3 regions of the Streptomyces sp. MUSC 14 genome follow, and region 1 is predicted to be linked to each of the others. Evidence: riboswitches for the same ligand, from Rfam matches in the RefSeq annotation. Region 1 holds a riboswitch; each other region holds the start of a gene.

Region 1 (10,072 bases):
AGCACGCGAACGTGATCGAGGTGCCGGGCCGCACCGTCGACATCGTCGGCACGGGCGGCGACGGGGCGCGGACGGTGAACATCTCCACGATGTCCTCGCTGGTCGTCGCCGGTACCGGCGCCAAGGTCGTGAAGCACGGCAACCGCGCCGCCTCCTCCGCCTCCGGGGCCTCCGACGTCCTGGAGAAGCTGGGCGTCAACCTCGACCTCACGCCCCGGCGGGTGGCCGAGGTCGCCGAGGAGGCCGGCATCACCTTCTGCTTCGCCGTCAAGTTCCATCCGGCGCTGCGTCATGTCGGCGCCGCCCGCGGCCAGTTGGGCATCCGGACGGTCTTCAACCTGCTCGGCCCCCTCACCAACCCGGCGAAGGTGCGGTCCCAGGCGGTCGGCGTGGCCGTCGCGCGGGAGGCGCCGATCGTCGCCGGCGTGCTCGCGGAGCGCGGCAACTCCGCGCTGGTCTTCCGCGGTGACGACGGCCTGGACGAGCTGACGACGACGGCCACGTCCCATGTCTGGGTCGTGCGGGACGGCAAGGTCACCGAGGAGGTCTTCGACCCCCGCGAGGTGGGCATCGGCCTCGTCCCCGTGGAGGCCCTGCGCGGCGGCGACCCGGCCCACAACGCGGACGTGGCCCGGCGGCTGCTGGACGGCGAGCGGGGCCCGGTGCGGGACGCCGTCGTACTGAACTCGGCGGCGGCCCTCGTCGCCCTGGACCCGACGGACGCCCCGCTCGCCGAACAGCTCGGCGCCGGTATGGCCCGGGCCGTCGAGTCCATCGACTCGGGTGCGGCGAAGGGGGCGCTGGAGCGCTGGGTGGCGGCGACCAACGCACAGCGGTCATGACGAGCGTCCCGCGATCCGGACCAGGGTTGCGGGACGACGATCAGTTGACGTAGTTTCCTGAACCAGGTCATGAGTGACAGTCATGAGGCCCCGGCCGACTGTCCGGCAACCCTCCGTCCGTGGCGGGGTGCCCCGGGTGAGGACCAGGTCGTGGGCAGCGAGGTCCACGGCAAGCGCGGACCCCTCGGCAAACCAGGGGTCCTGGTCGTCGAGGAGCCTTCCGTGAGCAAGCGAATGCGATAGGGCCGCCGAGCCCCGCCTCCGCACCCCCTCTTTCTCTTCTTTCCGTACGCCTTGCTGCCGTACGTCCTCACGGGAGTCCACCCATGTCTGTCTCCGCCGTCGCCGCTGCCCAGTCCGTTTGTGCCCCGCTGCCCGTTCTGGGACGGGATGTCACCGTCCCGCTCGTGACCGGAGGCGAAGTCACCTACGCGGCGCTCGACTACGCGGCCAGCGCCCCCGCGCTCCAGCGCGTCTGGGACGACGTCGCCGCCTACGCGCCGTACTACGGCAGCGTCCACCGCGGTGCCGGCTACCTCTCGCAGCTCTCGACCGACCTGTTCGAGAACGCCCGCAGGACGGTCGCCGAGTTCCTCGGCTGCCGCGCCGACGACCAGGTGGTCTTCACCCGCTCGACCACGGACTCGCTCAACCTGCTCGCCCGCGCCCTGCCCGCCGGCTGCCAGGTCTTCGTCTTCGAGACCGAGCACCACGCCTCCCTGCTGCCCTGGCAGGACGCGCGGGTCACCTACCTCGACGCGCCGCGCACCCCGCGCCAGGCCGTCGAGACCCTGGAGCGGGCTCTCGCCGACCGCGACCCGTACGGCCCGGCCCTGGTCTGCGTCACCGGCGCCTCCAACGTCACCGGCGAGCTGTGGCCGGTGCGCGAGCTCGCCGCCGCCGCACACGCCCACGGCGCCCGGATCGTCCTGGACGCCGCCCAGCTGGCCCCGCACCACCGGGTGGACGTGCGCGACCTGGACGTCGACTGGGTCGCCTTCTCCGGGCACAAGCTGTACGCCCCCTTCGGCTCCGGCGTCCTCGCGGGCCGCGCCGACTGGCTGCGCGCGGCCGAGCCGTACCTCGCGGGCGGCGGCGCCAGCCGCACGGTCACCCGGCGGCCTGACGGGTCGGTGGCCGTGGAGTGGCACGAGAGCGCCGCCCGGCACGAGGCGGGCTCCCCGAACGTCATCGGCGCCTACTCCATCGCGTCGGCCTGCAAGGCGCTCGCCGAGGCCGGCTGGGAGAACCTGGTGGCCCGTGAGGAGCACCTGATCGCGAAGGTCCGCGCGGGTCTGGCCGAGGTGCCGCAGGTGAGGGTGCTGTCCCTGTTCGGCGACGACGCCCCGCGGGTCGGCGTGCTCTCCTTCGTGGTGGCGGGCTGGAACAGCTCCCACTTCGCCGCCGCGCTCTCCGCCGAGTACGGCATCGGCGTCCGTGACGGCCTCTTCTGCGCCCACCCCCTGGTCCGCACCCTGCTCGGCAGCGACCCCCAGACCCAGGGCGAGTGCGGCGCTCCGGAGGCGGCCCCCGGCGAGAAGTCCCTCAACGCCATCCGCGTCAGCTTCGGCGCGGGCACGCCGGACGAGCACGTCGAGCGCTTCGTGACCGCCGTGCGGGAACTGGTGACCGAGGGTGCCAAGTGGCAGTACCGCACGGAGGACGGCCGCTGCGTCCCGGCGGTGTGAGGGTCCGGCCCTCCGGCCGAGGCGGCGTCCGTCCGGTCAGCTCTCCAGCCCGATGGAGAACGCCGCCTCAAGGTCGTGCTGGGAGTACGTCCGGAACGCCACATGCGTGTCCGTGCCCTCGACGCCGGGAATCTTGCTGATCCGTCCCGGGATGACATCGGCGAGGTCATCGTGCCGGCGCACCCGGACCATCGCGATCAGGTCGTAGGTACCGGTGACGGAGAAGACCTCGCTCACCGACTCCAGCGAAGCGATCTGCTCCGCGATCTCGGGGATCCGGTCCACGCTGGTCTTGATGAGGACGATCGCGGTGATCACGGCTGGTTCTCTCCCTCGGGGGCCGGAGCTGGGGTGCACTTCACTCTAGTCCCACGCCCGTAGCGCACCCACGCGTAGAGGAAGCCCAGCCCGAACCCCACCAGGTGCGCCAGATACGCCACCCCGGGCCCCTCGGAGGCCTGGCTCGCCGCCGCCCACTGCACCGCCACCCAGAACGGCAGCACGACCCAGGCGGGGAACCGCAGCGGCACGAAGAGGAGGAACGGCAGCAGACTGGTCACCCGGGCCCGGGGGAAGAGATACAGGAACGCGCCGAGGACCGCCGAGATGGCGCCCGAGGCGCCCACCAGCGACTGTGCGGAGTCGGCGTTGGCGAGCGCGTACCCCAGCAGGGCCAGATAGCCGCATCCGGCGTAGAACAGGGTGAACTCGATCCGGCCCATCCGCTCCTCCGTCATCGCCCCGAAGACGAAGAGGAACAGCATGTTGCCGAGCAGATGGACCCAGTTGCCGTGCACGAACAGGGCCGTGGCGGGCGTGAGGAGCTCGCGGGCCGGCCCGTCGAACAACTCGGCCGGCACCACGCCCCAGTGCCGGAAGTAGGCCTGCTGGGCGGCCGCGAGGCCCTCCGCGGAGCCGTAGCCGGGGGTGAGCCCCGAGGCCGGGCCGAGCGCGAAGATCAGGCTGCACAGCGCGATGAGCCCGTAGGTGACGGGTGCCGAGGCGCCCCGCACCGCTCTGAGAGTCCGGCCGGCCGTCGTGCTCCACTCGCTGATCATGAACACAGAGCATGACGTAAGGGGACGCATGCCGACAGACCGCCTCGCCGTCGCGGACGGACGGGCGGCGAGTCCCTGCCAGGCCGTAGGGTTACGGCCACACGCGTCGGCCGACGGCGCACAACAGAGCACGAGAAGGAAGCGGACTGCCACGATGACGGTTCCCCTGCCGACCGCGACCACCCGGTGGCGCTGCACCCTGTGCGGCAACCTGACCCGGTTCGACGTGACCCGTTCGTCGAAGGTCGTCGAGTACGTCCATCTCGATCTGGCCGGGGACCCGACGGTGGAGGAGCGCGAGGTGGTCAGTGAGACCATCGAATCGGTGCGCTGCCGCTGGTGCAACGCGGTGGACCAGGTGGAGCTCGTGGACAGGCCGGGCGCCGACTCCTGAGAGGGAGGCGGCCCCGTAGAGGCATTGGGGTGTGACGGATGGTGGAGACCGCAGGCGGGGGGCCGGGCGACGGCACCGCCGAGGTGCTTGACCGTCCGCTGCCCGACGGCGTGCGCCGGCGGGTCGTGCAGATCGTCTCGGACGGCTTCGGCGGTCTCACCCTGTCCGAATTGCCCGCCCAATTGCGGCAGTACGCCCGGTTCACCCCCAATCGCCGGGCCAAGTTCGCCGGAAACGCGATGGCGGCGGCGCTGGAGACCGATCCGCTGTTCCGGCAGCGGATCGGGGAGAAGCTCAGAGAGGCGCAGCCGGAACTCGCCGGCGCCCTCGACTCCGGCTCCCCGCCTCCGGCCGCGGACCCGCTCGACGTGGCGGCCGCGGCCTACGTACTGCGCCCGGCGGGCTGGGTGAAGCTGGTCGCCGCGGCCGGTGAGGAGGCCCAGCGCGCGGACGCCGAGCGGGCGGACGAGGAGAGCCGGGTCGAGCTGGAGCGGCTGCGCGCCGAGCTGGCGCACGCCCGCGAGCACACCCGCGCCGAGGCCGAACGGCTGCGCGTGGAGCTGGAGTCGGCGAAGAAGGAGGCGGAGTCGCTGCACCGCAAGCTCCGGGCCGCCCACAGCGACGTCAAGCGCGGCGAGGCGGCTCTGCGCAAGGCGCAGACCGAGATGGACGCCGTACGGGCCGAGGCGCAGACGCAGGTGTCGGCCGCCGAGAGCGAGTCGCGGCGGCTCAAGGCCCGGCTCGGCGAGGCGGAGGCGGCCCTGGAGGCCACCCGGCGCGCCGCCCGCGAGGGCCGCAGTGTGGAGGACATGCGGGTACGGCTGTTGCTGGACACCCTGCTGGACGCCGCGCAGGGCCTGCGGCGCGAGCTCGCCCTGCCGCCGGTGTCCGTGCGGCCGGCCGAGACCGTGGACGCCGTCGAGCCGGGCCGGATGACCCCGAAGGACATCGCGGCCCGGGCCCTGTCCGAGCACGATCCGGCCATTCTCGACCAGTTGCTCGCGCTGCCGCAGGCGCATCTGGTGGTCGACGGCTACAACGTCACCAAGACCGGCTATCCGCAGATGCCGCTGGAGAAGCAGCGGCTGCGGCTCCTCGGCCAGCTCTCGGCGCTCGCCGCGCAGACCGGCGCCGAGGTGACGTGTGTCTTCGACGGCGCCGAGCTGGCCGCGCCCGTGCTGCTCGCACCGCCGCGCGGCGTGCGGGTGCTGTTCTCGAAGCCGGGCGTGACGGCCGACGAGCTGATCCGGCAACTCGTGCGCGCGGAGCCGCCGGGCCGTCCGGTGATCGTCGCCTCCACCGACCGTGAGGTGGCCGACGGCGTCGCCAAGGCGGGTGCCCGACCGGTCGCGTCTGCGGTGCTTCTGAAGCGACTGTCCTGAAGGTTCAACGGGTATACCCAATGCCCGAATTGGCATGATCTTCGTGCGACGTAGGGTCAACCGCGTCTCACGCCCCGTGAATTGTGTGCAAAGAATGCATAGAGTGACGGGATTTTTTGCCGTTGGGATTTGAACTGATCACGAGCGGGTCACTAGGGTCAGGGCTCGAACCTCCGAACGGGTGATCACTCACTCACTCACACGAAGGAGTTCGTCCCCCGTGGCGTCCCACCGTCGACCCAAGCAGCAGAGTCGCGCCCGCGTGACCGTGCTGACCACCGCAGCCGCCGCAGCCGTCGTGCTGAGCGCGAACGCCGCCAATGCCGCGCCGAGCGAGAAGCTCAGCAAGGACCAGGTCAAGGCCAAGGTCGACGACCTCTACTCGAAGGCCGAGCAGGCCTCCGAGAAGTACGACGGGGCGAAGGAGAAGCAGCAGAAGCTGCAAAAGGAGATATCCACCATCCAGGACAATGTCGCGCGGGGTCAGCAGGACCTCAACAAGCTGCGCGACAGCCTGGGTTCGCTGGCCACCTCGCAGTACCGCTCCGGCGGCATCGACCCCTCGGTCCAGCTCTTCCTGTCCTCCAACCCGGACAACTTCCTCGACAAGGCCTCCACGCTCGACCAGTTGAGCGCCCAGCAGGTCGACGCGCTGAAGAAGATCCAGGACAAACAGCGCGAACTGGCCCAGGAGCGGGCCGAGGCCAGCGAGAAGCTCAAGGACCTCTCCGCCACCCGCGCCCAGCTGGAGCAGAACAAGAACGACGTCCAGGCCAAGCTCGCCGACGCGCAGAAGCTGCTCAACACCCTGACGGCCAAGGAGAAGCAGCAGCTGGCCGATCAGCAGCAGCGCGCCGACCGCTCCGCCAGCTCCCGGATCGACCTCGGCAACAGCAAGCCCGCCTCCGGCTTGGCCGCGGCCGCCTTCGCCGCCGCTCAGACGCAGATCGGCAAGCCGTACGTCTACGGCGCCACCGGCACCGCCTCCTACGACTGCTCGGGCCTGACCTCCTGGGCCTACGCCCAGGCCGGCGTCTCCATCCCGCGCACCTCCCAGGAGCAGGCCACCATAGGCACCCGGATCAGCTCGGAGAGCGACCTGCAGGTCGGCGACCTGGTCTTCTTCTACGGCGACATCCACCACGTCGGCATCTACGCCGGAAACGGCACCGTGCTGCACGCCCCGCACACCGGTGCCGTGGTCCGCTACGAGGCCATGGCGGACATGCCGTTCCAGTTCGGCGTGCGGGTCTGATCATCCCTCCGGGTGACCGGGCCGGATAACCCGGCGCACCCCCGCGGACCCGCTGCGAAACGCGGACGCCGGGCGCCCGAACGGGCGAATCCCCGGGACCGGAACTGACTCCTCGCCCCGCCGGTGACCTGCGTCAGCGGCGGGGCGTCAGCGTATGTTGCCCTCCGGGGCTTTGGTCCGGCCCCTCGCGTACGGCTACTGTCTGGCGCGCTCCCCCGACGCCGGGGCCTCCCCGTCCCCAGGCGCCGGGGGAGCGGTATCTGTCCGCCTGCAGAAGGACCGCCGTGGGGTCTCACCGCCGCCTTGCCTCCTCCGGATTCCACCGGGGCGCCGCCGCCCTGTGTGTCCTGTCCGCCGCAGCCACCGGGCTCGGCGCCGTACCCGCGCACGCGGCACCGCACGCCGACACCCGTGCCGAGGTGGACCGCCTCTACCAGGAGGCCGAGCAGGCGACCCAGGCCTTCGACAAGGCCCAGGAGCAGACCGACGCGCTGCGCCGCGAGGTGCACGACGCCCAGGACCACATCGCCCGGGAGCAGGCGCGCATCAACTCCCTGCGCGAGCAGCTCGGTGCGCTGGCCGGGGCGCAGTACCGGTCCGGCGGCCTCGACCCGACCGTCGCGCTGCTCTTCTCCGACAACCCCGAGGACTACCTCGACAAGGCCACCACCCTCGACCGCATCGACGTCCAACAGGCGGGCCGACTGCGGGAGTTGAGCTCCGCGCTGCGGGACCTCGCACAGGAGCGCTCGGAGACGGCCGGCAAGCTCGCCGAGCTGGAGAAGAGCCGCAGGGCCGTCGTCGTGCACAAGCGGACCGTGGAGAAGAAGCTCGCCAGGGCCCGGCAGCTGCTCGACGCCCTGCCGAGCGAGGCCCGCGACGCCTACGGCCGCGCCTCCCGGGACAGCGGCATCGGCCTGCCCGACCTGACCGGCACCGTCGCCCCCGACGCCCGGGCCGCGGCGGCCGTCGCCGCCGCCCAGGCCGCCCTCGGCCACCCCTACGTCTGGGGCGCGAACGGTCCCTCCGGCTTCGACTGCTCGGGCCTGATGCAGTGGTCCTACGCACAGGCCGGGCTCCAGCTGCCGCGCACCTCGCAGGAGCAGCGCTTCGCCGGGCAGCAGATCCCGCTCTCCCAGGCCCGACCCGGCGACCTGGTGGTCTACCGCTCCGACGCCAGCCACGTGGGCATGTACGTCGGCGACGGCAAGGTCATCCACGCCCCCTACCCGGGCGCCGCGGTCCGCTACGACCCCGTCGGCATGATGCCGATCTCCTCGGTCACCCGGCCCTGAGCGGCCGGCGCCCCGTTACGATCGGGAAGTGACTGGTCGCAGAAGGGCGTGGCGGGCCGGGGCCGCGGGCCTCGCGCTGCTGCTGCCCCTGACCGGATGCACCGTCGGCGCCGCGACGACCGACTCCGCCCGCGCCGAGGTGCAGCAGCTGCTCGACCGGCGCTCGGCGGCCCTGCTGGGGCACGACGAGGGGGCGTACGCGGTCACGGGCGCCCGTGCCGAGTACGCCCGGCTGCGCGCCGTCCCGCTGGCGTCCTGGACCTACCGGGTCACCGACGTGCGCGAGAGCGGCTCCGGCGCCACCGCCGACGCCGAGCTGAGCTACCGCGTCGCCGGGTACGACACGGCCCCGCTCGACGCCGACCGCACCCTCCGCCTGGGCCGCACCGCCGACGGCGGGTGGTACGTCACCGCCGACGCGCCCGCCCGGCAGGCCGGGCAGCAGCTGTGGGACCAGGGCACGGTGACCGCCGTCCGGGGCGCGGACAGCCTGGTGCTGGGCATCGGCCGGACGGCCGCCGAGCTGCGCGCCTACGCCGGGCTCGCCGACCGTGCGGTCCCGGCCGTCTCCCGGGCGTGGGGCACGGACTGGAGCCGCCGGGTCGTCGTCCTCGTCCCGGGCTCCCTGGACGGCATGGCCGGCCTGCTCGGCTCGCCCGCCGCCGACTACCGGGGCATCGCCGCCGTCACCACCGGCGAGGCGGGGGGCTCCGCGCAGGCGCCCGCGGACCGGGTGGTGGTCAACCCGGACGCGTACGCCGTCCTCGGCGACCTCGGCAAGCAGGTCGTACTCACCCACGAGACCACCCATGTGGCCACCCGCGCCCACACCACCGCCGCGACCCCGCTGTGGCTCTCCGAGGGCTACGCGGACTGGATCGGCTACCTCGGCACCGGCCGCACCCCCACCGAGGTCGCGCCGGAACTGACCCGCGCCGTGCAGCACGGCAAGGTGCCCGCCGCCCTGCCCACCGACAAGGACTTCGGCTTCACCAGCGATCCGACCAAGCTGGCCCAGGCCTACGAGAGCGGCTGGCTGGCCTGCCGGATGATCGCCGCCCACTGGGACACGGCCCGGCTCGACGCCTTCTACCGCGCCGTCGGCGCCCACCCGCAGCGTGCGGGCGCGGTCGAGGACGCCCTGAAGAAGGTGCTCGGCACGACGCCGGAGGCGTTCACCGCGCAGTGGCGGGACTACGTCAGGTCTCAGCTCGGCTGAGCGGGCCCGGTCAGGGGGAGACCGGGGTCTGGTGGGGGCGGGCCGGTTCGGGCGGGAGGGGGGTGGCGGAGAGCGGGGTGACGGTCGCCCGCCACAGCCGGCGGCCCGCCGTGAGGGCGGCCAGGGCCAGCAGGCCGTTGCGGACCACCATCAGCAGCACCCCGTACCGGTCGCTCGCCACCACGTGTTCGAAGCCGAGCGGGAACTCCAGGACCGTCACGAAGGACGCGACCACCACCATCAGCGCGGGTGCCCCCATCCGGCTCGACCGGTACGTGAGACAGACCGCCGCCACGCCCACCAGCCACACCAGGTACTGCGGGCTGATCACGCGGCTGGTGACCGTGAAGAGCAGGACCGCCGTGAACGCCGCGTCCGCGAGGACGGTCGGCGTGCGGCGCGCCACCCGCAGCCGCCACAGCAGCAGCCAGCCGAACGCGGCCCCGGTCAGCGCCAGCGCCGCCGTGCTGACCTGGTCCACGTGCGGGCCGAGGAACTCGATCGAGCCGTAGTTCAGCAGCACCTGGCCGCTCCAGCCGAAGTGCCGGGCCACATGGAAGACCAGGGCGCCCAGCGACTCCACCTCGGTGCCCCGGTCCCGCTGGAAGGTCAGGAAGGCGAAGGCGCCCGGCATGGACACCGCGAACACGGCGGCGAGTCCGGCCCCCGTGACCGCCGCCGAGGCCCAGGCCCGGCGTCGGAAGCAGCCCACCAGCAGCAGCGCCGGCCACACCTTCAGCAGCGCCCCGAACGCGGTCAGCGCGCCCATCACCCGCGGACGCCGGACGCCCGCCAGCAGCGCCGCCACGGCCACCGCGGTCACCATCACGTCGTAGCGGGCGTACACGGTCGGGCCGAGCAGCGGCACGCCCGCCAGCCACACCCAGGCGCCGCGCAGCGACCGCCCGGAGCGCAGGCCCGGACGCACCAGCAGCCACA
Region 2 (10,072 bases), on a different contig from region 1:
CCGACCTCGCCACCCGCCACGGCCTGGTCGTGGAACCCGGCCGCCTGGTCCTGGAACTGCGCCCGCCCGGCATGGACAAGGGCGTCGCCCTCGCCGAGTACGTCCGCAGGACCGGCGCCGGCTCGGTCCTCTACGCCGGCGACGACCTCGGCGACCTCCCCGCCTACGCCGCCGTCGAACGGCTCCGCGCCGACGGCGTCCCCGGCCTCCTGGTGTGCAGCGGCAGCAGCGAGGTCACGGAACTGGCGGAGCGGGCCGACGTGGTCGTCGACGGCCCCGCCGGCGTCGTACACCTGCTGGGCGCCCTCGCCGATCAGCTGGCAGCCGATCAGCCCGGCTGACGTTCCTCCAGCGCCCGCAGCTGGTCCATGAACCACTGGGCCGGGGGCAGCGCGGTGGCCGCCGTCGCCAGTCTCTTGGCGCGGTCCGCCCGCTCCTCCGGCCCCAGCGACAGCGCCTCGTGCAGGGCGCGCGCGGTCTCCAGTACGTCGTAGGGGTTCACCGTGAACGCGTCGGCGCGCAGCTCCTCGTACGCCCCGGCCTCCCGTGACAGCACCAGCGCGCAGCCCTCCTCGGAGAGCACCGGCACCTCCTTGGCGACCAGGTTCATGCCGTCCCGGATGGGGTTGACCAGAGCGACGTCGGCGAGGCGGTACGCGGCCAGTGAGCGCGCGAAGTCGTCCTTGACGTGGAGCACGACCGGGGTCCAACCAGCCGTCCCGTAGCGGGAGTTGATGTCGTCGGCGACCCGCTGCACCTCGGCCGTGTAGTCCCGGTACACCGCGAGGTCCTGCCGGGACGGGTACGCGAACGCCACGTGGACGACGTTCTCGCGCCACTCGGGGTGGTCGTCGAGCAGCTGCCGGTACGCCAGCAGTCCGCGCACGATGTTCTTGGACAGCTCGGTGCGGTCCACCCGGACGATCGTCCGGCGACCCGCGCCGATCTCCGCCCGCAGCGCGGCCATCCGTTCGGCCACGTCCGGCCGGTGCGCCCGCTCGCGCAGGAAGTCCGCGTCCGCGCCGAGCCCGTGCACTCCGATCGCCGTACCCGAGAGGCTGTCGGGACCCAGCACCGCCGTGCAGCACGCCGTGAACGCGTCCGCCCAGCGCCGGGTCAGGAAGGCCGCCCGGTCCGCGCCCAGCATGCCGTTCAGCAGGGCGGCGGCGATGTCGTCGGGCAGCAGGCGGAAGTAGTCCGGCGGGGCCCAGGGGGTGTGCGAGAAGTGGCCGATGCGCAGGTCGGGGCGGAGGCCGCGGAGCATGCCGGGCGCGAGGCACAGGTGGTAGTCCTGCACCAGTACGGCCGCCCCCTCGGCGGCCTCCTCGGCCAGTGCCTCGGCGAACGCGCGGTTGTAGGCCTCGTACGACGCCCACTGCCGGCGGAACTCCGCGTCGAAGACCGGTTCCAGCGGGGTCTGGTACAGCATGTGGTGGACGAACCAGAGCACGGAGTTGGCGATGCCGTTGTACGCGTCGGCGTGCACGGCCGGGTCGATGTCCAGCATCCGCACCCGCTGCCCGCCGGTGTCCCCGTCCGGCAGCAGCCCGCCGCCCGCCTGCCGTACGGCCTCCCGGTCGCCGTCACCGAGCGCCGCGCACACCCAGACGGCACGGGCGTCCGAGCCGATGGCCGACAGCCCCGAGACCAGCCCCCCGCCGCCCCGCCTGGCCCGCAGCGAGCCGCCCTCGCCGTCCGCGTCGAGCGTGTACGAAACCGGGCCGCGATTGGACGCGACCAACACCTCGGCACCACCGGTGGAAGCCATGGTCCTCAACCTAGCCCGGCCCGGAAACGCTCAAACGTACGGCCACGCCCGACGCCCTCGCCGTATACGAAGCACCGGCGAAGTCAGGCCACCCCCTCACGCCACCCGGCGCTCGGCGTACTCCGCGATCTCCACCATCGGCGGCCGTTCCTCGGTGTCCACGGAGTACGTCCGTGGCGCGAAGCCGTCCTCGTCCCGTTCGAACTGGGTCAGGGCGGGGCGGATCAGATGGCCCCGGGCCAGCCGGAGCTGGGCGGTGCGGTAGATCGCGGCGGCCATCCGGCCGAGAGCCTGCCCGTCCTGGTGCCGGTGCTTGCGGACCCCGACGTCCACCTGGGCGAGGGCGTCCAGCCCCGCCAGATGCAGCGCGTCCACCAGCATGCCCAGTTCCACGCCGTAGCCGACGGGGAAGGGGAGCTGTTCCAGCAGGCCGCGCCGGGCCGCGTACTCGCCGCCCAGCGGCTGCACGAATCCGGCCAGCTGCGGCCAGTGCATGTTGAGCAGCGGGCGGGCCATCAGCTCGGTGACCCGGCCGCCCTGCCCGGCGGCACCGGCGAGCGGACGGTCGTACATGGCCTTCACCAGCGAGATCCCGGGGTCGGTGAGGAGGGGGCCGACGATGCCGGAGACGAAGTCGGCGGAGAACTCGCGCAGGTCGGCGTCGACGAAGCAGATGATGTCGCCGCGGGTCACGAGGAGCGAGCGCCACAGCACCTCGCCCTTGCCGGGGACGGCCGGGATGCGCGGCAGGATCGTGTCCCGGTGGACGACCCGGGCGCCCGCGGCGGCGGCCACCTCGGAGGTGCGGTCGGTGGAGCCGGAGTCGACGACGACGAGCTCGTCGACGAGCGGGACCCGCTCGACCAGCTCGCGCCGGATGACCGTGACGATGTCGCCGACGGTCTCCTCCTCGTCGAGCGCGGGCAGCACGACGCTGATCGTCTGCCCCGTACGCTGCTTGGCGGCCAGTATCCGCTGGAGCGGGCGGTCGGTCACGGACCAGGAGTGGGTGGCCAGCCAGCGCTCTACTTCTTCCAGCACGCTCTGCGGCTCCTCACTGTTCGTGATCACAGGTGGTGGCTGTGTGATCCATCTCGCGGTTCGGACGACTATCTCAACTGTCCTGGCCTTCGGTTACAGTCTTGAACAACGCCGGTGACCATCGCATGTCGGGGTCGCGCGCGCAGCACGATTCGTGCGTACAACTGCTCATACAACCGCATACCGCTCATCCAGAGGGGCAGAGGGACACGGCCCGATGAAGCCCCGGCAACCCTCCAGTCGGTTCTTGTCACGTTGACGTGGCGAGGCTCCCGGCTAGGGAAGGTGCCAAATCCGTCTCACGGCGAGATGCGTCGTGAGGAAGATGAGGAGAAAGGGCCTCGCCTCCATGGCTGTGCAGACAGTTGCAAGCACCTCCACCTCCCCCGTCGACCTCGGTCCGGCCGCGGCGCTGAGCTGTCGCGAGTGCGGTCACCGTGTCCCGCTCGGCCCGGTCTTCGCGTGCGAGGAGTGTTTCGGCCCGCTGGAGATCGCCTACGACTTCTCGGCCTACGGCACCGAGGAACTGCGGGCCCGCATCGAGGCCGGCCCCGCGAACATCTGGCGGTACGCCCCCCTGCTGCCCGTCCCGGCCGACGTCGCCGACAAGCCGAACATCAACCCCGGCTGGACCAAGCTCGTCAAGGCCGACAACCTCGCCCGCGAACTGGGCATCACCGGTGGCCTGTTCGTCAAGGACGACTCCGGCAACCCGACGCACTCCTTCAAGGACCGCGTCGTCGCCCAGGCCCTGGAGGCCGCCCGCGCCTTCGGCTTCACCACCCTGTCCTGCTCCTCCACGGGCAACCTGGCCGGTGCCGTCGGCGCCGCCGCCGCCCGCGCCGGCTTCCGCTCCTGCGTGTTCATCCCGCACGACCTGGAGCAGGGCAAGATCGTCATGGCCGCGGTCTACGGCGGCGAGCTCGTCGGCATCGAGGGCAACTACGACGACGTGAACCGCTTCTGCTCCGAGCTGATCGGCGACCCGGCCGGCGAGGGCTGGGGCTTCGTCAACGTCAACCTGCGGCCGTACTACGCCGAGGGCTCCAAGACGCTGGCGTACGAGATCTGCGAGCAGCTCGGCTGGCGGCTGCCGGACCAGATCGTGATCCCGATCGCCTCCGGCTCCCAGCTGACGAAGATCGACAAGGGGCTGAAGGAGCTGATCGGGCTCGGGCTGGTCGAGGACAGGCCGTACAAGATCTTCGGTGCGCAGGCCGAGGGCTGCTCGCCGGTGTCGACGGCCTTCAAGGCCGGGCACGACGTGGTCCGCCCGCAGAAGCCGAACACCATCGCCAAGTCCCTCGCCATCGGCAACCCGGCCGACGGGCCGTACGTGCTGGACATCGCCCGCCGCACCGGCGGTGCGGTGGAGGACGTGACGGACGAGGAAGTCGTCGACGCGATCAAGCTGCTGGCCCGCACCGAGGGCATCTTCGCCGAGACGGCGGGCGGCGTGACGGTCGGCGTCACCCGCAAGCTGGTCGAGGCCGGTGTCCTGGACCCGACGAAGACCACGGTCGTCCTCAACACCGGCGACGGCCTGAAGACCCTCGACGCGGTGGCCGGCACGGGTCTCACCGCCACCATCCGTCCGACCCTGGACTCCTTCCGAGAGGCTGGCCTCGCATGAGCGTGACCGTTCGCATCCCCACCATCCTGCGCACCTACACCGGCGGCCAGGCCGAGGTCGCCGCCGAGGGCGCGACCCTCGCCCAGGTCATCGAGGACCTGGAGAAGAACCACACCGGGATCGCCGCCCGGGTCCTGGACGACCAGGGCAAGCTGCGCCGGTTCGTGAACGTGTACGTCAATGACGACGACGTGCGCTTCGAACAGGGCCTGGAAACCGCGACCCCGGACGGCGCCGGTGTCTCCATCATTCCGGCGGTCGCCGGCGGCTGATCATTACCGTCGGTAACCGCGGTTACCGATTGTTCATCGAATGGCCTCCTCCGTGAGAGAAGCGGAGGGGGCCATTCAGTGTGATTGAGCGCGGTACAGTTGGGGAACGCGTTCCGGACCGGAAGGTCGAGGTCCCGGATTCCGCATCGCAAGCCCGATAAGAAGTAGCCAAACTGTGCGGGCTTTCTGCGGCTTTTGTTCCATTTTGTACGGCCCGACTTGCCCTGGATTCGGCCGTATTTTAGGTAGATTCCGGACCGTCGTCGTCCAGATTTCTCGTCCGATTGACCTGTTGCAGACGGCAGTTGGACAGATACATTCAGCCGCGGTCGACGCGTTCCGGCGCACGCCCCCGACCGATGGGGGGTGAGGTCTGACCCGGGTCCGCGAAGTGTGGATCTGTGCAAGGGCCAGTAATAGGGGAGTTAGGCATGGCTCAGGGCACCGTCAAGTGGTTCAACGCGGAGAAGGGGTACGGCTTCATCGCGGTCGACGGTGGTGCGGACGTCTTCGTCCATTACAGCGCCATTCAGATGGACGGCTACCGCACCCTGGAAGAGGGGCAGCGGGTGGAGTTCGAGATCTCGCAGGGCCAGAAGGGCCCGCAGGCCGACATGGTTCGCCTCAGCGCCTGAACGTTTTTTGTCCGAAGGGCCTGCACCTCGCGAGGGGTGCGGGCCCTTCGCTGTGCCCGGCTGCCCCGTTCGGCGCCGCCCTGATCCTCTGTTCGCGGGTGGCTGAGCGCGCGCCCCGACCCCCCGAAGGCGCTTGCACTCGACAGGGGCGAGTGCTAATCATTGGCGTTAGCACTCTGAAGGTGAGAGTGACAAAGAAGGACCGGGTCGGTGAGGCCCGCAGGCCACGTGGGGCAAGGAACCACAGGCCGGCGAGCCGTCCGTCGCGGGCGCGGGCGCGGTCCGAAGGAATCACCCCCAGTCCTGGAGGGACCACTTCACATGGCCAAGATCATCGCGTTCGACGAGGAGGCGCGGCGCGGCCTCGAGCGCGGCATGAACCAGCTCGCGGACGCCGTCAAGGTGACGCTCGGCCCCAAGGGTCGCAACGTCGTCCTCGAGAAGAAGTGGGGCGCCCCCACGATCACCAACGATGGTGTCTCCATCGCCAAGGAGATCGAGCTCGAGGACCCGTACGAGAAGATCGGCGCCGAGCTGGTCAAGGAAGTCGCCAAGAAGACGGACGACGTCGCCGGTGACGGTACGACCACCGCGACCGTGCTCGCCCAGGCCCTGGTCAAGGAAGGCCTGCGCAACGTCGCCGCCGGCGCCAACCCGATGGCCCTGAAGCGCGGTATCGAGAAGGCCGTCGAGGCCGTCTCCGCCGCCCTGCTGGAGCAGGCGAAGGACGTCGAGACCAAGGAGCAGATCGCCTCCACCGCGTCCATCTCCGCCGCCGACACCCAGATCGGCGAGCTGATCGCCGAGGCCATGGACAAGGTCGGCAAGGAAGGCGTCATCACCGTCGAGGAGAGCAACACCTTCGGTCTGGAGCTGGAGCTCACCGAGGGCATGCGCTTCGACAAGGGCTACATCTCGGCGTACTTCGCGACCGACATGGAGCGCATGGAGGCGTCGCTCGAGGACCCGTACATCCTCATCGCCAACTCCAAGATCTCCTCGGTCAAGGACCTGCTCCCGCTGCTGGAGAAGGTCATGCAGTCGGGCAAGCCGCTGCTGATCATCGCCGAGGACGTCGAGGGCGAGGCCCTGTCGACCCTGGTGGTCAACAAGATCCGCGGCACCTTCAAGTCCGTCGCCGTCAAGGCCCCGGGCTTCGGCGACCGCCGCAAGGCCATGCTCGGCGACATCGCCATCCTCACGGGCGGCGAGGTCATCTCCGAGGAGGTCGGCCTCAAGCTGGAGAACGCGACCCTGGACCTCCTGGGCCGCGCCCGCAAGGTCGTCATCACCAAGGACGAGACCACCATCGTCGACGGCGCCGGCTCCTCGGAGCAGGTGGGCGGCCGCGTGAACCAGATCCGCGCCGAGATCGAGAACAGCGACTCGGACTACGACCGCGAGAAGCTCCAGGAGCGCCTGGCCAAGCTCGCGGGCGGCGTCGCGGTCATCAAGGCCGGTGCCGCCACCGAGGTGGAGCTCAAGGAGCGCAAGCACCGCATCGAGGACGCCGTGCGCAACGCCAAGGCGGCCGTCGAGGAGGGCATCGTCGCCGGTGGTGGCGTGGCCCTGCTGCAGGCCTCCTCGGTCTTCGAGAAGCTGGACCTGGAGGGTGACGAGGCGACCGGCGCCAACGCCGTGAAGCTCGCCCTGGAGGCCCCGCTGAAGCAGATCGCCGCCAACGGTGGCCTTGAGGGCGGCGTCGTCGTGGAGAAGGTGCGCAACCTGGCCGTCGGCCACGGTCTGAACGCCGCCACGGGCGAATACGTCGACATGATCGCCGAGGGCATCATCGACCCGGCGAAGGTGACGCGTTCCGCGCTGCAGAACGCGGCCTCCATCGCCGCGCTGTTCCTCACCACCGAGGCCGTCATCGCCGACAAGCCGGAGAAGGCCGCCGCGGCCGCTCCGGGCGGCATGCCGGGCGGTGACATGGACTTCTGATCCGCCCGGATCACCTGTCCTGCTCCGAGGGCGGCACTTCCAGCTTCCGGCTGGGGGTGCCGCCCTCGGGCGTTTCCGGGGCGAGTCCGGGATCGCGTCCCGGACTGTGCCTCGGATCACACGCGGGCGGACCGTGCTGCGGAATGTGGGCCGGCACATAGGCCGTTACTTAAGGAGCTGCAACAATGCGTGTTCACATACCGACCGGTTAACTCCGTTGCCCCCGAGGAGCCCCCACGTGACCGCCACGACGACCGCCGCCTCCCGCGCGGCCCAGATCCTGTCCCGCCCGATCGCCCTCAACGGCCTCACCGTGCCGAACCGGATCGCGATGGCGCCGATGACCCGGATGTTCTCCCCGGGCGGCGTACCCGGCGAGGACGTGCGCTCGTACTACTCCCGCCGTGCCGCCGCCGGAGTCGGCCTGATCGTCACCGAGGGCACCTACGTGGGCCACGACTCGGCGGGCCAGAGCGACCGCGTGCCGCGCTTCCACGGCGAGGAGCAGCTGGCGGGCTGGGCGAAGGTCGCCGAGGACGTGCACGCGGCGGGCGGCACCATCGTCCCGCAGCTGTGGCACATCGGCATGGTCCGCAAGGACGGCGAGGCCCCCTTCCCCGAGGCCCCCGCGATGGGCCCCTCCGGCCTGGTCACCGCGGGCGCCGAGGCCACCGGCCGGGCGATGACCCAGCAGGACCTCGACGACGTGATCGCCGCGTTCGCCCAGGCGGCCGCCGACGCCGAGCGCATCGGCTTCGACGGCGTGGAGCTCCACGGCGCCCACGGCTACCTCCTGGACCAGTTCCTGTGGGAGGGCACCAACCGCCGTACCGACGCCTACGGTGGCGACCCGGTGGCCCGTGCGAAGTTCTCCGCGGAGATCGTGGCGGCGGTCCGCGCGGCCGTCTCGCCCGAGTTCCCGGTCATCTTCCGCTACTCGCAGTGGAAGCAGCAGGACTACGCGGCCCGCCTCGCCGAGACCCCCGAGGAGCTGGAGGCCATCCTGACCCCGCTGGCGGCGGCCGGCGTCGACGTCTTCCACGCCTCCACCCGCCGCTACTGGGTGCCGGAGTTCGACGGCTCGGACCTGAACCTGGCCGGCTGGACGAAGAAGATCACCGGCAAGCAGGTCATCAGCGTCGGCTCGGTCGGCCTCGACGGCGAGTTCCTGGGCGCCTTCCAGGGCCAGGGCTCCGAGGTCAAGGCCATCGACAACCTCCTCGACCGGATGGAGGCCGATGAGTTCGACATGATCGCCGTCGGCCGCGCGCTGCTGCAGGACCCGGAGTGGGCGGCCAAGGTGCTCGCCGACCGCTTCGACGAGCTGAAGCCGTACGACGCCGCGTCGCTGAAGACCCTCAGCTGACGGTGTCCGTCGCGCCGTTCGGGCACTTGTGACCGTCGTCGCGCGTTCCCTTGATGAACAGTCAGTTCGTGCTGAGGCTTACGGCTGAGGTCAGGGGAGCGAGCGATGACGAAGAGCGAGTCCGGGCCCGTGGTGCGCACCGCCTCCGGGGCGGTGCGCGGTCTGCGGGAGCAGGGGCTGTCGGTGTTCCGGGGCATTCCCTTCGCCGCGCCCCCGGTCGGCCCGGACCGCTTCCGGGCACCGCGCCGGCCCGACCCCTGGGAGGGCACGCGGGAGGCGTACGCCTTCGGCCCGCCGCCCCCGGAGGAGGCGGGACTCTCCGGCCGCGCGGTACAGCCCGGGCAGCCGGAGGGCGACGACTGGCTGACGGTGAACGTCTGGACCCCGGACCCGGATCCGTCCGCCGCCCGACCGGTGCTGGTGTGGATCTACGGCGGTGCGTACAAACTCGGCTTCAGCGGCCAGTCGGCCTACGACGCCCAGCATCTCGCCCGCACGGGCGACGCGGTGCTCGTCTCCTTCAACCACCGCACGGGCATGGAGGGTTTCGCCTTCTGGACGGGCGCTCCCGCGAACCGGGGCCTGCTCGACCAGGTCGCGGCCCTGGAGTGGGTCCAGGAGAACATCACGGCGTTCGGCGGCGACCCCTCCCAGGTCACCGTCTTCGGCCAGTCGTCCGGCGCGGGCTCCATCGCCTCCCTCCTGGCCATGCCGAGGGCCCGGGGCCTGTTCCGCCGCGCGATCACCCAGAGCGTGCCGGGCACGTTCTTCTCCGCAGCCCTCGCCCGCGACATCGCCGCGGCGCTGGCGGCGGAGGCGGGCCGCACGCCCACCGCGGCCGACCTGGCGCGGACGGACCCGCGCGAGCTGACCCGGGCGGGCCAGGCCCTGGGCATCAAGATGCAGGCGTACACCGACCGCTGGGGCCAGGTGGCACCGACGGCGCTGCCCTTCGCGCCGGTGGTGGACGGCGAGGTGCTGTCCACGACTCCCTGGGAGGCCCTTACAGCGGGTGCGGCGCGGGACGTGGACCTCCTGGTCGGCCACAACCGCGACGAGTGGCGCCTGTTCCTGGTCGCGGCCGGTATGTCCGGCAAGATCACGGACGACCTGGCCGCGGGGATCCTGCGGCTGTACGCACCGGGCGGGGCGGCGGGCGAGGCGGCGTACCGCTCGGCCTTCCCGGAGCGGAGTGCAGAGCAGCTCTTCGAACGGGTCCAGACGGACTGGCAGTTCGGGCAGCCGAGCCTGCGGCTGGCGGAGGCCCAGCGGGCGGGCGGCGGCAGCGCCCACGTCTACGAACTGACCTGGCCGGCCCCGGACTCCACGGGCGCGCTGGGCGCCTGCCACGGTCTGGACATCCCGCTGCTCTTCGGCACGTTCGGCGCCGACCTGGCCGCCCTCGCCTTCCCC
Region 3 (10,072 bases), on a different contig from region 1:
CAGCCACCAGGCGTTGGCGAGGTAGTTGCGGCCGTCGGAGATCAACGTGCCCCACTCCGGGGCCGGCGGGGGCGCGCCGTAGCCGAGGAAGCTCAGGGCCGACACGGCCAGGATGGAGGAGCCGAAGTCGAGGGTGGCCAGGACGATCACCGGCCCTGCGGCGTTGGGCAGGACGTGCCGGCCCAGCACCGAGTACCAGCGGGCCCCGCTCGCACGCGACGCCTCCACGAACACCGCCTGCCGCACCCGCAGCACCTCCGCGCGTGCCACCCGGGCGAACGCGGCGACGCTGGCGATGCCGACCGCGACCGCCACTTTGACCGTGCCGTAGCCCAGGGCGGTGACCAGGGCCAGGGACATGAACAGCGCGGGGATGGACAGCAGCACGTCGACGAAGCGCATCAGCACGTCGTCCACCCAGCGGCCCACGAATCCGGCGACCACCCCGAGCAGCCCGCCGACCACGAACGCCACCAGCACCGCGATCAGCGTGGCCTTCAGGGACAACTGGGCGCCATGGGCGACCCGCGAGAACACATCGCGGCCCAGCTCGTCGGTGCCGAACCAGTGACTGCCGCTCGGGCCGCGGAAGTTCTGCGTCGGAACGCCCTTCAGCGGGTCCTGCGAGGTGAACAGGTCGGGCCAGAACGAGGCCAGCACCACCAGCGCCAGGACGACGACCGACAGCAGCAGACCCGGGCGGCGCACGACGAAGCGCAGCAGCCGCCGTACGTCCGCGCGGCCTCCCGGCTCCGGCCCCGACCCCGCCTCGACCGGGCGGGCCAGTCCCGGCGCCGTCTCGGCCGGGTCGTCGACAAGGCCCTGGCTCATGCGAGTGCCGCCCTTCTGTCCGAGGCCACCACGATCCGCGGGTCGAGCAGCGGATAGACCAGGTCGATGACCAGGTTCGTCGTCACGAAGATCAGCGCGCCGAACACCACCACCCCTTGGACCAGCGGGATGTCCTGGGCCGTGACCGCCGCCGCGGTGACGCGGCCGAGGCCGTCGCGGGAGAACACCGTCTCGACGACCACCGAACCGGCGATCAGCTGTCCCACCAGCAGGCCGACGACCGTCAGCGCGGGCAGGGACGCGTTGCGCAGGGCGTGCCGCAGATGGACCCGCCACCGGTCGGCGCCCTTGGCCCGCGCGGTCTCCACATACGCCTGGTCCATTGCGGTGAGCAGGCTCTTGGCGAGCACCTGGGCGATCTGCGCGCCGGTCGGCACCGCCAGTGTCAGGGCAGGCAGCACCAGCCCCATCAGGCCGTCGTTGCCGAACGCGGGGAACCAGCGCAGCCGGAAGGAGAACGTCTCGACGAGCAGCAGCCCCACCCAGAACGTCGGGACGGACACCCCCACCGGCGGCAGTGACAGCAGCAGCTGCCGCAGCCAGCGCCGAGCGGTGTAGGTCGCCAGCACCGCCAGACCGCCGCCGAGGACCACTGCGAGCAGCAGTGCCGCGCAGGTCAGCTGGAGGGTCTGCGGCAGCGCGTCGGCCAGCGTCGAGGTGACCGGGCGACCGGTGGACACCGAGTCGCCGAAGTCCCCGCGCACCGCCCGCCCCAGGTAGTCGGCGTACTGCACCAGTACCGGCTTGTCGAAGCCGTACTCGTGCCGCAGGGCGGCGATCTGCTTCGGGTCGACCTGCCCCGAGTCCATCCCGGCACTGGCCATCGCCGTGACCGGGTCGCCCGGCAGATAGTCCAGCACCAGGAACGAGACCGTGTATGCCGCCCACAGCACGCCGACCGCCTGCGCGAGCCGTTTGATCACATAGCGGCGCATGAGCTAACCGATCCAGGTGTCGTGCAGCTGGAGACGGCTGGAAGCATCGAAGTTCAGGTCGTGTACCTTCTTCGACACCCCCAGCTGGGTCTGGAGCTCCACGACCGGCACGTAGTAGGCGTTCTGTACCATCAACTGCTGTGCCTGGGTGACGAGTTGACTGCGCCTGGCCGCCTCGACGGTCGCGGCCTGCCCGGACAGCGCCGTGTCGAGGGAGCTCGGGCGCAGGTGGTAGAAGTTGGCCAGCTTGGTGGAGAAGGAGCTGCGCAGGATGTCGGGGTCGGCACGGGTCACGTTCCCCCACACCGCGTCGAAGTCTCCCGACTGGAGTGTCGGGGCGAACTGCGTGACCTGGAGCTGCTTGAGGGCCACGTCGACACCGGCGGCCTTGAGCTGCTCCTGGATCAGCTCCAGCGCGGGCTGGTTGGTGGCCGCGTTGGGGAACCACTTGATGGTCAGGCTCAGCTTCTGGCCGTCCTTGGCGCGGATGCCGTCGCTTCCGGTCTTCCAACCCGCCGCATCCAGTAGGGACTTGGCCTTGGCCGCGTCGAAGGTCAGACCGGAGGCGAGGTCGGCGTAGTCGGGCGTGGTGTGCGCGAGGACGCTGGTCGCCGGCTTGGTGCCGGTCGGGAACACGGTGTCGGCGATCTGCTGCCGGTCGATGGCGCAGAGGATCGCCTGGCGCACCTTGGCGTCCTTGAGATCCAGCCGTGAGTTGTTGAGGCCCAGACCGAACACCACGCCGGGGTTGGCCCGTCGCTGGAGAGTGACCTGACCGCCCTTGAGCGCCGCCTCGTTGGCCTTGCCGACGCTGCTGATCGCGTCCACCTGGCCGGACTGGAGACTGCCCGCCCGTACGCCCGCCTCCGGTACGACCTTGAACACCAGCTTGTCCAGGTACGCCTCACCCTTCTTGGTCCACAGCGCGGAACCCCAGGCGTATCCGGTGCGCTTGGCGAGGGTGAGCGACTGGTTCTGCACGTACTGCTTCAGCACGAAAGGCCCGGAACCGATCACGCCCTCACTGCACTTCTGCTGTGGGGTCTTCTTCGCGCTGGCCGAGGACTCGATGCCGAGCGAGTGCGTCGAAGTAGCCTGCAGGAACTGGGCGTTGGGCTGGCTGAAGGCCACCTTCACGGTGAGCGGGTCGACCACCGTGGTGCTCTTGACGCCGCTCAGGTAGCCCTCGGCGAGAGTGCCCAGGGCACCGAGCTTCGGCACCGCGTCGAAGTTGTCCTTGACTACCTGCGCGGTCAGTTTCGATCCGTCGCTGAAAGTGACGCCCGAGCGCAGATGGAAGGTGAACGTCGTGGCGTCGGAGCTGACGTCCCAGCTCTTCGCCAGCCACGGCACGATCTTGCCAGTCTTCGGGTCCTGGTCCGTCAAGGAGTCCACGATCTGGCGCACCGAGTAGATGGTCTCGTTGCTGGCGACCTGCTGCGGATCCACGCAGCCGGAGTCCGAACCCACCGCGAAGGCCAGGGTACCGCCGGACTTGGGCCGCCCGGTGCCGCTGCCTGCTTCGCCGCCGCCCGATCCGCAGGCGGTGAGCAGAGCGCTGGTGGTCACAAGGGCGGTCAGCGCCGCCCACCGAGAGTTTCTGACATGGGAAAGTGCAATCACGGAGGGCTTCTCCTACTCGTGTCACCAGGCACGGTGGTGGTACGGGACACGGCCGTGCGTGGGCGTGCGGCCCCGGTCGGTGCGATGCCGACGCCGGGGGAACGCTGTGCAGACGGGGATCAGGGGAAATCGGGGATCAGGCGCAGACGGACGCGGCGAGGACTCCTGTCGGACTGCGACCAGCGGCGAAAAGGCCCGTCAGGCCTGACAGAGACAGCTGGTCGAGCGCTTGAGGTCGATGTGGCGCCGACGCGACAGCCGGGAGAAAACGGTGGCGCCGGCGAAACGGGCGCTGAGGTCACCACCGTGCCGCATAGCTGTCCTCCACATGTCCGGCCCCGGTCACGGGGCCACGCGCTTGCGGAGATCGTCGGTGATCCCGCCGGGCTTTCACCTGGAGCACCCCACCGCGCGGGAGGGTTGCCGGTCAGCGAGCCAGGGCTTGACGCTGACACTCAATGCCGTTCGTGATCGTACGGAGCGGTCTTGTCGTACGTCAATGGCGCAAAAGAACGCCCTGTCAGGGCAGTTCGGGGGCGCAAGTGCGTCCGGCTCAGGAGCCGCCGCGTTCGCGGGGGATCTTCTGGCCGGCCTCGATTGCCACCGGCAGCCGGTTCTCGGCCGGGGGCAGCGGGCAGGTGGCGAGGTCCGTGTAGGCGCACGGCAGGTTCGCGGCGCGGTTGAAGTCCAGGACGACCGTGCCGTCGGCGGCGGGCGGCTCCAGGGACAGGGAGCGGTTGGCGGCGTAGGTGGTGACCCCGGAGGTCGCGTCGGTGAACAGCACCATCAGCCGACCCAGGCCGTGTCCCGGGAACGCGGTGAGTGACAGCCGGCGCCCGTCCAGCTCGAACTCGACCCGGCCCGGAGCGTCGTAGACATGCTCAAGGCCCTCGATCGCGGCGCCCACGGTGGTTGGTCGTGGCGTGTCGAAGGGGATGTAGCGGCCCGTCACCGCCCAGCGTGGGTCGGGGGCGTAGGCGGGCGTTCCGGTGAAGGCCGTGCGCAACGGCGCGTCCGGGTGCCGCGGGCGCACGATGTCGTGCCCGCCGCGCCGGGCGACCTCGATGACGGCGTCTGCCCAGACGGCGTTGACGCCACCGCGTTCGGGAAGCAAGCCGAAGCGGTGTTCACCGTGCACCGGCGTTCCGTCGACGACCAGTTCCTCGCCGTCGTCGAGGTCCACGACGACCCCGTCGGTGCCGGTGCGCCATGCGCCGGGCGCGTCCGGGAAGCGCTGGGGCCGGTCGTCGAGCCAGTGCTGGCCGGTGATCGCCAGGAACCCGTGCGGGTCGGCGAGCCGGGCCTCCTGGGCGCGGTACCACTCCAGCCAGTTCTCGGTGAAGGCGTGGAGGTCTGTTGTGGTGGCCTCGGTGGTCATGGGTTCTCCTTCGTCACGGGGGTGCAGGGGGCCGGCCGGGCCGTCGGTTCGACCAGCGTGCTCAGCGGGCCAGTTCGCCGAGGAGTCGCCAGGTGCGACGGCGGTCGGCTTCTCCCGCGATCTCGGTGCCCGAGGACACGACCTCGGTTGCGCCGGCGTCGCGGTAACGCCGTACCCCGGCCTCGACGGTCTTCTCGTCGCCGATCACGGCCAGGTCGGCGGCCCGCCGGCCGCCGGAGAGTTCGATGACCCGGGCGTAGGACGGGATCTGTTCGTAGAACGCGAGGTTCTCGGTGGCCTTGGCACGCACCGCGTCCACGTCGTCGGTGACCACGCCGGGCACCAGGGCCACGATCCTGGGCGCGGGGCGGCCGGCGGCCTCGGCCGCGGCGGTCAGGGCGGGCACGATGTGGTCCGCCAGGGCGCGCGGTCCCGCCAGGTAGGGCAGGATCCCGTCCGCCAGCTCACCGCTGACCCGCAGAGCCTGCGGCCCCACCGCGGCGACCAGCAGGGGGACGCCGTTCTCGGCGCCCGGTACCCGCGCCGGGAACGGGTGGTCGCGGTGAGCTCGCCGTGGAAGTCGGCCGTGTCGGTCTCGGTCAACTGCCTTAGGGCGGTGAGGAATTCACGCAGCCGGGCGATGGGGCGTTCGAAAAGCAGGCCGAAGCCGGTCTCCGTCAGCAGTTTCGTGCCCAGGGCCAGGCCGAGGTGGTAGCGGCCGTGGGTCGCGGCCTGGGCGGTCTGGGCCTGGCTGGAGACCAGCAGCGGGTGGCGGCCGAAGACGGGGATCGCGGAGGTGCCGACCTGCAGTCCGGGCACTTCCCGCCCGACGATCGCCGCGAGCTGGGATGAGTCCGCGCCGAAGGTCTGCCCGAACCAGGCCGACGTGAGAGCGAACTCCGCTGCTTCCTGGGCCAGTTGTACGGTGGCATCGACCTGGTTCGGCGCGCCGGACGCGTTGAGCGCTACTCCAACAGTCATGTCAGTCGGAACGGGCGTCGGCCGGACCCGCATTCCGGTCCGCGTGTGACAGCTTCTTGTCAGTCATGTGTACTCAGTCCTGAGTGGAAGGGCCGTCCCGGTGCTCAGCCCGCCTGCCGTCGGTCCCGCGCGGACCGGTGCGTGAGGGGTTCGCGCAGGCCGAGGTTCTCGCGCAGGGTGGTGCCGGTGTACTCGGTGCGGTAGACCCCGCGTTCCTGCATTTCCGGGACGAGCAGTTCGACGATGTCGTCGAGGCCGTCGGGGATGAGGTACGGCGTGACGTTGAAGCCGTCGATCGCGCCGTGCCGCACGAAGTGGGCGAATTTGTCGGCCAGGCCGGACGGGGTGCCGACGTGCCCGCGCTGCGGGCCGAGCGCGATGACGGTCTCGCGCAGCGACCAGCCGTGTGCCTCCGCTTTCGCCCGCCATTCGGCCACGACCACCCGCGGGTCGGTGATGCGTCGGGCGCCGAAGGAGCCGTCGTTCTCGGTGACGACCGGCTCCTCCTTCGGCAGTGGCCCGTCGGCGTCGCGGCCGGAGAGGTCGATGCCCCACAGCAGCCCGGCGATCCCCAACGCCGTGGCCGGGGTGACCTGTTGGAGCCGGATCCAGCGCTTCTTCTCCCGGGCCTCCTCCTCGGTGGCGCCGAGGATGATCTCGGTGCCCGGCAGGATCCGCAGGTCGTCGTCGGGCCGGCCGACCGCCCGCAGCCGGCGCCGGATGTCGTCGGCGAAGGCCAGTGCGTCGTCGAAGTCGTTGCCGTGCGCGGAGAAGATGACGTCGGCGTTGCGGGCGGCGAAATCGCGTCCCTCGCCGGAGTCCCCGGCCTGGAAGATCACGGGGTGGCCCTGGGCGCTGCGCGGCAGCGTCGGGGCGAGGTCGACATCGAACTGCGGCCCGCGATGGCGCACTTGCTGTACGGCACCGGGCGCCGACCAGGCGGGCGCTTCTGTGGAGTCGGCGACGGCTCCGTCCGCCCAGCCGTCCCAGAGCGCGCGGGCCACGGTGAGGAACTCCTCGGCGCGGTGGTAGCGGTCGGCGTGGTCGAGGTAGCCGCCGCGGCGGAAGTTGGCACCGGTCCAGGCGTTGTCCGTGGTCACCACGTTCCAGCCGGCGCGGCCTTCGGAGAGCAAGTCGAGGCCGGACAGGCGGCGGGCCAGATCGGCGGGTTCGTTGAAGGTGGAGTTGGAGGTGGAGACCAGGCCGATACGGCGGGTGACCGCGGCCAGTGCCGCGAGCTGGGTGATGGCGTCCGGCCGTCCGGCCACGTCGAGATCGTGGATCCTGCCGTCGACCTCGCGCAGCCGCAGCCCCTCGCCGAGGAAGAACGCGTCGAACAAGCCGCGTTCGGCGGTCTGGGCGACTCGTTGGAAGGAGGCGGGGTCGATCTGCGAGCCGCTGTCGGGGGCGGACCAGATGGTCCAGTGGTTGACGCCCTGGAAGAACACCCCGAAGTGGAGCTGGGCGTGCGGCCGGGGGACGTCGAGGGGATCGGTGCGGGTCATCGGGCGTCCTCCTGGGCGGCCACGGCCGCGGCGGCGAAGCGATTGGCGGGGCGCTCCAGACCCAGGGCCGAGCGCAGGGACGTACCAAGCAGCGGACGGGTGACGAGGCGTCGCTCGGACAGGGCCGGCAGCACAAGGCGGGAGAGGACGCGCAGGTCCTCGTCCAGCACCAGCGGATGCAGCCGTACGCCGTCGACGTGACGGCTCAATTCACCTAGGAGTGCGACGAGTTGATCTGCGGGACCGATGTGCCGGAGCCTTCCCCGGTCGCTCCACGCCGCGTGCCGTTCCAGGTCGGCGACGCGCTCGGCGGCCGTGGCCTGAGGGGTGTCCAGCGCCACGTCGACCTCGGCGAAGACGCGGGGCGTACCGGCGGCGGCAGCGGCCGTGGCGACCGACGCGAGGTCGCGCCCCTCGACGAGAGCGACGTCGAGCTGTGCGGCGGGAACCTGGTCCGGCCGGCCCAGGACGACCAGCTGCCCCTGAGGCGGGCGCGGCACGATCGACGGACCCTTGACGGCATACGTCTCGCCCGTGAAGTCGATGTAGTGCAGCCGCTCGCGGTCGAGGTAGCGGCTGGTGGCCACCGACCGGATGACCGCGTCGTCCTCCCACGAGTCCCACAGTGCGCGGACCACCTCCACGCCGTCGCGGGACTCCCGGACCCGCGCGGCGGCATCGGCGATCAGGGGCCGTCCCCAGACACGGGCCGCCTCCGGACGCTCCTCCTCCGTCACCACCCATCCGGCGCGACCGGCGGAGATGTGGTCCAGGGACGCCAACTGGCTGGAGACATGGAAGGGTTCGGCATACGTGACCGGGACGACGGGCGCGATCCCGATGGTGCTCGTGGACGCTGCGACGAAGGCCGCCCGCTCCACCGCGCCGATACGGCCCACCGGATCCGGTGAGGCGCCGGGCGGCAGCGCGCCGTCAACCAGGGTGATCAGGGTGAACCCGGCGTTCTCGGCGATGGCGGCGACCTGCGCCACGCGGCGCCGTGTGAGCAACTGATCGGGGGAGTGGGCGGCGCGGCGCCAGGCCGCGGGGTGGGCGCCGTCGCCGTCGATCTCGACGGCGACGTGCAGGGCGGGGCCGGTCAATGGGGTTCCTTCCGGGAAACACGAGGACTCGCGGCCACAGGGCCACGACGAGACAGCCGACGGAACGGCCGCCAGGGGTCAGGCGTGTACGGAAGGACAGACGGCGGAGGAGGTTCGGCAGTAGTCGACATGCCGCCGGGTGATGAGCCGTGCACCGGTGCACGCAACGCGCGGTGCCGCGCCCGGTACGTGCATCAAAGCCTCCGGCTGTCAGGAACCTCCATTTCAACGTACGCCGTCCGCCCCTGCGAGTGTCAAGGTCGAACATGGCGGAGGGGCGTCTCACCGCTGGGACGCCTGCGTGCCTTTTTGCGCCTCGACTCAGCGGATCCGGTGCGGCTGTCGGCGACGGTGGGCGAGCAGTACCGAGCGGCGGCCGTCGACAAGCGCAGAGGTTCTGTGTGTCCGCAATGCAAGACCTGTCCGGGAAAGCATTGACCAACGTGGTGGCCGTCTGCTGAACTCCCGTCCCATGAACCCGCGCGTGGACCTGACCCGGCGGCGCCACATTGATCTGGCGCACGTCTCCAGCGCGTTTTGTTGTCGCTGACCCGGCAAGTGGTCGCTGGCATTGGCCGGTGTGCGTAGCCGGCGCGCGCCGGGCTGAGGCGGAAACCGCCCGCACTGCGATGCTTCCCCACCGGATCGTCGTATCCACCTCCTGTGAGCTCTCCGCTTCGTATGAGCCGGGAGCCTCTTCGCGTACGCCGACTGGGTCGCTGAGAACGCGGCCGTAGCGGTCCTGCGACCATGCTTTTTCTCGCCGGCCCGGCCGATTCGGCGTTCCGCGTGCCGGGCCGATCAGTCCTGCGCGCTACCAGCGCCTTCATCCCGCTGCCCGGCACGCCTTGGTGTGCCCATCCGTCCGGGAGGGACCCCCTCATGCCTCCGTCCATCCGTAAGCTCACCGGCCGTATCGGCGCAGTCGTCGAAGGCGTCGGCCTCGCGGCGCCGCCGGACTTCTCGACGATCAACACGCTCCGAGACGCCCTCAACGAGCACAAGGCGATCGTGTTCGACGACGTGCGGCTCGACAACGCCGACCAGGAGCGTGTGGCCGGGTGGTTCGGCGAGCTGACGACCGCTCATCCGAACGTGCCGGCGGCAGACGGCACGACGAACGTGCTCGCCGTCGACAGCGAGACCTCCAAAGCCAACGCATGGCACACGGACGTCACCTTCGTTGTCAACCCGCCGCAGCTGACCACGCTCCGGTCCGTCGTGATCCCGCCCTACGGCGGCGAGACCCTCATCGCCAACGCCGCCGCGGCCTACCGCGACCTCCCCGAACCGCTGCGCGCCCTCGCCGACACGCTGCGCGTCGTACACACCAACCAGTACGACTACGCGCGCCCCGCAGCCGCGACCACCGAACAGCAGGAGTACGACCGCATCTTCGTCTCGACGCCCTACGAGGCCGAGCACCCGGTCGTGCGGGTGCATCCGCTGACGGGCGAACGCGGGTTGTTCATCGGCGGGTTCGCCAAGCGGATCGTCGGCCTGTCGGGCAGCGACTCGGCCGATCTGCTGCGCATCTTCCAGTCGTACGTAACGCGTCCGGAGAACATCCTGCGCTGGAGGTGGTCCCGAGACCAGCTGCTGATCTTCGACAACCGGATCACCCAGCACTACGGGGCGGACAACTACGACGACCACCCGCGCCGCCTCAACCGGGTGACGGTCGCGGGCGAGGTG

What was found. A riboswitch is a leader RNA that binds a small molecule or an ion and turns the genes downstream of it on or off. The one in region 1 is predicted to bind S-adenosylmethionine.
Region 2: linked by a shared signal. The riboswitch ahead of thrC (threonine synthase) and the one ahead of BIV25_RS12795 (aminotransferase class V-fold PLP-dependent enzyme) in region 1 are both predicted to bind S-adenosylmethionine.
Region 3: linked by a shared signal. The riboswitch ahead of BIV25_RS54350 (putative leader peptide) and the one ahead of BIV25_RS12795 (aminotransferase class V-fold PLP-dependent enzyme) in region 1 are both predicted to bind S-adenosylmethionine.

The regions. Positions count from the first base shown of each region.
Region 1 covers NZ_MLYN01000021.1:50,833-60,904, forward strand. Annotated here, with positions in the region: gene trpD (anthranilate phosphoribosyltransferase) at 1-842, shown strand, start outside; SAM riboswitch class IV at 908-1,024, shown strand; gene BIV25_RS12795 (aminotransferase class V-fold PLP-dependent enzyme) at 1,169-2,530, shown strand; gene BIV25_RS12800 (Lrp/AsnC family transcriptional regulator) at 2,567-2,848, opposite strand; gene BIV25_RS12805 (rhomboid family intramembrane serine protease) at 2,845-3,588, opposite strand; gene BIV25_RS12810 (hypothetical protein) at 3,743-3,982, shown strand; gene BIV25_RS12815 (NYN domain-containing protein) at 4,021-5,364, shown strand; gene BIV25_RS12820 (C40 family peptidase) at 5,585-6,619, shown strand; gene BIV25_RS12825 (NlpC/P60 family protein) at 6,904-7,914, shown strand; gene BIV25_RS12830 (hypothetical protein) at 7,943-9,133, shown strand; gene BIV25_RS12835 (glycosyltransferase 87 family protein) at 9,144-10,072, opposite strand, start outside.
Region 2 covers NZ_MLYN01000022.1:93,472-103,543, forward strand. Annotated here, with positions in the region: gene otsB (trehalose-phosphatase) at 1-341, shown strand, start outside; gene BIV25_RS13555 (trehalose-6-phosphate synthase) at 329-1,768, opposite strand; gene BIV25_RS13560 (glucosyl-3-phosphoglycerate synthase) at 1,865-2,809, opposite strand; SAM riboswitch class I at 2,994-3,141, shown strand; gene thrC (threonine synthase) at 3,159-4,442, shown strand; gene BIV25_RS13570 (MoaD/ThiS family protein) at 4,439-4,714, shown strand; gene BIV25_RS13575 (cold-shock protein) at 5,146-5,349, shown strand; gene groL (chaperonin GroEL) at 5,671-7,293, shown strand; gene BIV25_RS13585 (NADH:flavin oxidoreductase) at 7,532-8,659, shown strand; gene BIV25_RS13590 (carboxylesterase/lipase family protein) at 8,765-10,072, shown strand, end outside.
Region 3 covers NZ_MLYN01000023.1:153,653-163,724, reverse strand. Annotated here, with positions in the region: gene BIV25_RS14940 (ABC transporter permease) at 1-831, opposite strand, end outside; gene BIV25_RS14935 (ABC transporter permease) at 828-1,787, opposite strand; gene BIV25_RS14930 (ABC transporter substrate-binding protein) at 1,791-3,356, opposite strand; gene BIV25_RS54350 (putative leader peptide) at 3,609-3,725, opposite strand; SAM riboswitch class IV at 3,760-3,873, opposite strand; gene BIV25_RS14925 (DUF1684 domain-containing protein) at 3,964-4,788, opposite strand; partial or broken gene BIV25_RS14920 (TIGR03564 family F420-dependent LLM class oxidoreductase) at 4,850-5,769, opposite strand; gene BIV25_RS14915 (NtaA/DmoA family FMN-dependent monooxygenase) at 5,874-7,274, opposite strand; gene BIV25_RS14910 (LLM class flavin-dependent oxidoreductase) at 7,271-8,377, opposite strand; gene BIV25_RS14905 (TauD/TfdA family dioxygenase) at 9,260-10,072, shown strand, end outside.